Linked DNA regions of Methanococcus maripaludis. The main gene of each other region encodes a partner of the protein of the gene in region 2 in a complex. Links are inferred from orthologs where the notes say so. Each region holds a gene or a part of one and is shown on either strand. Other genes may lie near its edges.

Region 1 (3,038 bases), 560 kb from region 2 along the record:
TTTGACTTTCTCCATCTATGATGTAAAATTTTGAAACAACTTTTTCTTTTTTAACTTCTTCTTTTCTGTCAGTTGTTATTTTTCTTGAGAGTTCGCTTAACGGGTGTCCTTTACAGCTTATTTTAAATGATTTGTACCATCCAAATGGTGCTCTCAATACTTCGTAGTTATTTGAAAGTTCGCTTTCAATTTCTGCTAAAATTTCTTTTGCAGTAGCTGGAGACCCTAAATCACTTGATAAATGTGCATAAGGGTAAACTACAACGTTTTTCACTTTTAAATTATCTGCAGTTTTAATTATTTCTTCAACAGCGTTTTTAACGACAGCATTTGGATCAGATTCATCATCTTTTTCAACAGCGATAAAAACGGTTAAACATTCATCCATTTTCCCATTTAAAACATCAGTTTTTTCTGCAACCTTGGTTTTTTCCTTGGCTTCAAATTCCAAATAATCGGAATGTATTAAAAGTGTTTTCATTTTTTCCCTCTATTTAGTAAGGATCTAGTTGTACTGGTAATTTACATAAAATTTATATGTTTAATTGGGATACACAATATAAAAAATTAATTACTGTGTTTTACGGTGTTTATTTGTATTGATCTTTTTTTTAAAAACTAATTATTTTACGTTTTATTAACTGGTGGCTATCATGGATAATTCTAAAGACTTAATATGTATTGGATTTGAGGGAACTGCTGAAAAATCCGGTGTTGGAATAATTACTTCAAAGGGCGAAGTTCTGTTTAACAAAACAATAATTTATACTCCGCCTGTACAGGGAATTCACCCAAGAGAAGCCGCAGATCACCACGCGGAAACTTTTGTGAAACTTTTAAAAGAAGCATTAAACGAAGTTCCTCTCGAAAAAATTGACCTCGTTTCATTTTCACTAGGTCCGGGACTTGGTCCAAGTTTGAGGGTTACTGCAACAACTGCAAGAGCACTTTCTCTTTCAATAAATAAACCCATAATTGGGGTAAATCACTGTATCGGTCACGTGGAAATTGGAAAATTAACAACTGAGGCAGTGGACCCGCTTACATTATATGTAAGTGGCGGAAACACTCAAGTTTTAGCATACACTGGAAAAAAATACCGTGTAATTGGTGAAACTCTCGATATTGCGATAGGAAACTGTCTCGACCAGTTTGCAAGGCACTGTAATTTACCACATCCTGGTGGAGTTTACGTTGAGAAATATGCAAAAGATGGAAATAAGTTTATAAAGCTTCCGTACACCGTTAAAGGAATGGATCTTTCTCTTTCAGGGTTATTAACGTCTGCAATGAAAAAATACGATTCAAAAGAAAGAATTGAAGATGTATGCTACTCATTGCAGGAAACTTCATTTTCAATGCTCACAGAAATCACCGAAAGAGCGCTTGCACATACTAATAAAGCCGAAGTAATGCTTGTTGGGGGAGTTGCTGCAAATAATCGGTTAAAAGAAATGCTTAATATTATGTGTGAAGAGCAGAATGTTGATTTTTACGTTCCAGAAAAACAGTTTTGTGGCGATAACGGTGCAATGATTGCATGGCTTGGAATTTTGCAGTATTTAAATGGAAAAAGAATGGATTTGAACGATACAAAACCGATTTCAAACTATCGAAGTGACATGGTCGAAGTTAACTGGATACATGACGAAAATAAAACTTTAGAAAATGGAAATATTAAATCTCGAAAAATTCCAAAACATTTAATCGGAAAAGGCGCTGAAGCCGATATTTCAAAAGGAAGGTATTTAGAATTTGAATCTATTACAAAAGAGCGAGTTAAAAAAGGATACCGTATTTTAAAACTGGATGACTTGATAAGGACAAGAAGAACAGTAAAAGAAGCCCGATTCTTGGCAGCAGTTAAAGAATTTGGAATTTATGCACCAAGCATTTATGACATCGATAAAGAGAACAAAAAAATTACAATGAGCTACATTCACGGAAAAATTGCAAAAGACGAAATTGAAGATGGAAATATCGAATTTTGTAAAAGTTTGGGGGAAACTATTGGAAAAATGCATGGCAGTGGAATTGTGCACAATGATTTAACAACTTCAAACTTTATAATTTCAAAAAATCCCTATATAATAGATTTCGGGCTTGGAAAATACAGCGATTTAATTGAAGACAAGGCAATTGATTTGATAGTCTTAAAAAAATCGATAATGAGTATCCACTACGATAAATTTGATCCAGTCTGGAATAAGATAATTGAAGGATACAAAACGTATGAACTGGCTGAATCGGTTTTGGAATGCATAAAAGAGGTTGAAAAACGGGTAAGATACCTTTAATTTTTTATATTATGTCGGGGACTAAACTTAATTATATATAATTAAATGTCCAAAAATATTATCATGATACTTTGGAGGTAGAGTATTATGAAAAGACTAAATCATTCAAGATGCCGGATTAACGACTGTGCTTACGTGGTTGCAATAAGTCTGGGTCTGAATATTCTAGGATCCCAGGCTGTTACATACCTTCAACTGCCTGCATTTTTAGATAGTACTGGAACTATTTTGGCAGCTGTGTTATTGGGACCCTTATTCGGCAGTTTAGTCGGCCTTTTAACAAATTTAATCGAAGGATTTTTTATTTATTCTGGACTGTACTATTTTGCAATAGTCAATATTTTGATTGGGTTTGTTACAGGAATTATTTTTAAAAAATACCCGTTCAATGTGAAATATGTGGTTATAACAACAATAATTCTCGCGTTAATTGGAACGATTGTTGGAAATATAATTGCATACTATTTGTTTGGCGGAATTACTGGCTCACCAATCGATGATGTAACAATATATCTTGCAGGTAGTGGGATGAGCGTTTACAATGCAGTATTTGTTAGCGGATTTATCATAAATTTATTCGATAAAATAATTTCATTTGTTCTAGTATTCTTAATAATTGGATTTTTCCAAAAATACGTTGATAAATGCTATTTAAATATCAAATTTGATGATAAAACCAAATAATTCCCGTATTTACCTAAATTTTTAGCTTTTTTAACTTTTTTAACGTTATTTATTAAA
Region 2 (2,778 bases):
TTTCACCATTTTGTGCGGATACTTTACAATTTATCATCCTTTAAATCCCATATATCGTATTACTTTTTATAAGTTTTTATTATTTTAAAGTACATCTACAACATTTCCAACGATAATAATTCCGGGAGGGCATACATTTTCCAATTTTGCCTTTTCAACAATATTTGATAAATTTCCTTTAACAATTCTTTGATTTTCTCTCGTTCCATCCATTAAAATTGCAACAGGCGTATTTTCATTTCTTTTTGGATTTTTCAACAGTTCTTTTACGTGCTTTTCAAGAGTTGTAATTCCCATCAATATTACTATTGTGTCTGCATTTAATTCGCTTAGTTTTACCTGCATTTCTTTTTCGGTCTTGTCTCCTGCTTCATGGCCAGTTACAACAGTAAATGATGTTGCAACTTTTCTGTGAGTTACAGGAATTCCAAAAATTTCTGGAACTGAAATTGAAGAAGTAATTCCTGGTATCATTTCATATTCTATTCCTTCTTTTTTTAAAGCAAGAACTTCTTCTCCACCTCTGCCAAATACAAAAGAATCTCCACCCTTAAGCCGTACAACATTTTTATTTTCTTTTGCTTTATCAATCAATATTTCGTTTATTTCTTCCTGTTTGTATGAATGTTTACCTTTTCTTTTTCCAACATAGATGAGTTCAGAACCCGTTTTAGCATATTTTAAAAGTTTTTCCCCGATTAAATCATCATAAACTATTACATCTGCATTTTTTATTGCTTCTACACCTTTTAATGTGATTAATCCCTCGTCACCAGGGCCTGCACCAACTAAAATAACTTTCATAATTTTCCCTTTTCTCTAAATTTTACAAAATACATGAATATACAATAGATGAGATTTAAGTTCAATTTTATATATAAAATTTGATATTTGTTGGTAATTTGTTGGTAAACACTTCCAAATATTAATTTAGGGAAACCGATTTTAAAATAAATACTTATAAAAGGAAATATCAAGGTATATTAAAATATATCATGATTAATTTGATTGGTATTAAGTCTAATTTTAAACGTCCTTAATACAAAATAAGAGCGAAAATATGATAATAAAAGGCATCAAGGATGCAGAAGTTCCCGACGAAATCTTTAAAATGGGGCTTAACTTCCAGATATTAAATGCAGATAGAGTAGCTACAAAAACACATATTTTGCACAGTATATACCAGGCAAAAACAAAACACAATATCTCAAAAAACATCTGGATGGAAATACTACTTCGTGCATCAGGGCAAAAGCAAATTTCAAATGCGATAAAAATACTTGGTGCAAAAAAAGGAAACATCTGCGTTGTATGCGAAGATGAAAAAACGTTTGAAAAAATAAAAAATACGGTAAAAGGATGCATTGATGACAGCGTTCTTGAATTAAATAGCGAAAAAGAAAAAAAGATAAGGGAAGTTTTTGAAATTAACCTTCACGGAAACCTAATTGAAAGAGTTTGTGAAAAAATTGCTCTTATCGAGGTTCTATGATTTGGTTGGTGTGGATTATGATTGTCAAAAAAATATCAAAATTAAACGAAAAAGAACTTGATATTATACTTAACAGGAATAAGACAAATATTTCTGGAATTTTACCAACAGTAAGCGAAATTTTAGAAAATGTTCAAAAAAATGGAGATAATGCCTTAAAAGAATATACTAAAAAATTCGATGGCGTAAACCTTGATAATTTTAAGGTATCTTCTGAAGAAATTGATAAAGCATACGACAAAATCGATTCAAAAGTAGTGGAATCTCTTGAAAAAGCTTACGAAAATATTAAAGAATTTCACGAAATCCAGTTTAAAAATTTAAACGAATGGGAAATTGAAAAAAAAGGAATTAAAGCTGGACAGATCATAAGACCTGTTGAAAAAGCTGGATGTTATGTTCCAGGAGGACGGGCATTTTACCCTTCAACAGTTTTAATGACTGTAACTCCTGCAAAAGTAGCTGGCGTAAAAGAAGTAATTGTAACATCCCCTCCAAACGGAACCGAAGGAAACCCTGCAACACTTGTTGCCTCAGACATTGCAAAAGCTGATGGAATATACAAAATCGGAGGAGCACAAGCAATTGGAGCTCTTGCATACGGTACTAAATCTATTCCAAAAGTCGATATTATTGTAGGGCCTGGAAATATCTTTGTAACTGCCGCTAAAAAGTTAGTTTACGGTGAAGTTTCAATTGATTTTCCAGCAGGGCCTTCCGAAGTTCTTATTATGTGTGATGAATCATCAAATGAAGAATACGTTGCAATGGACTTTTTAGCACAGGCTGAGCACGATCCTAACGCTTCATGTATAATTACCGTCACTTCCGAAGAAAAAGCAGAAAAAATCAAAGAAAGAATTTTGATGGAAATAAAAACTGCTAAAAGAACCGAAATTATTGAAAAATCGATTTTAAATTCTGCAATCGTTATCGGCTCAATTGAGGAGTGTATTGAACTTTCAAACAGCTACGCGCCAGAACACTTGGAAATAATGACGAAAAATCCTAGAGAAGTTTTAAAATCCATTGAAAATGCAGGAAGCATCTTTTTAGGAAATTACGCACCCGTTCCTGTTGGAGACTATGCAAGCGGTACTAACCACGTTCTTCCAACATCCGCCTGTGCAAAAATGTATTCTGGACTCAGCGTTGAAACATTTATTAAAAAGCCAACAGTTCAAGAATTGACAAAAGAAGGACTTTTAGGAATTAGTGACATTGTAACTACACTTGCAGAAGCTGAAGGATTATTTAACCATTCTGAAGCAGTTAAAAGAAGATTA

What was found.
Region 1: the proteins of cgi121 (region 2) and MMJJ_RS03095 are in contact, whole or in part, in a crystal structure (PDB 3ENH), measured with the Methanocaldococcus jannaschii proteins. The link is inferred for Methanococcus maripaludis from one-to-one orthologs.

The regions. Positions count from the first base shown.
Region 1 is NZ_CP026606.1:580,500-583,537, reverse strand. Bases 18-2,975 are described here. They hold MMJJ_RS03095 (bifunctional N(6)-L-threonylcarbamoyladenine synthase/serine/threonine protein kinase), read left to right. Parts: upstream 18-653; coding sequence 654-2,297; downstream 2,298-2,975. Other genes in these bases: MMJJ_RS03090 (ECF transporter S component), read left to right, coding at 2,385-2,975; MMJJ_RS03100 (threonine--tRNA ligase), read right to left, coding at 18-481. In the rest of the region: more of MMJJ_RS03100, read right to left, coding at 1-17; more of MMJJ_RS03090, read left to right, coding at 2,976-2,981. UniProt on the Methanocaldococcus jannaschii protein: Required for the formation of a threonylcarbamoyl group on adenosine at position 37 (t(6)A37) in tRNAs that read codons beginning with adenine.
Region 2 is NZ_CP026606.1:22,928-25,705, reverse strand. What follows is about bases 79-2,776. They hold cgi121 (KEOPS complex subunit Cgi121), read left to right. Parts: upstream 79-1,060; coding sequence 1,061-1,492; downstream 1,493-2,776. Other genes in these bases: hisD (histidinol dehydrogenase), read left to right, coding at 1,510-2,776; cobA (uroporphyrinogen-III C-methyltransferase), read right to left, coding at 85-804. Also shown: more of hisD, read left to right, coding at 2,777-2,778. UniProt on the Methanocaldococcus jannaschii protein: Component of the KEOPS complex that is probably involved in the transfer of the threonylcarbamoyl moiety of threonylcarbamoyl-AMP (TC-AMP) to the N6 group of A37, a step in the formation of a threonylcarbamoyl group on adenosine at position 37 (t(6)A37) in tRNAs that read codons beginning with adenine.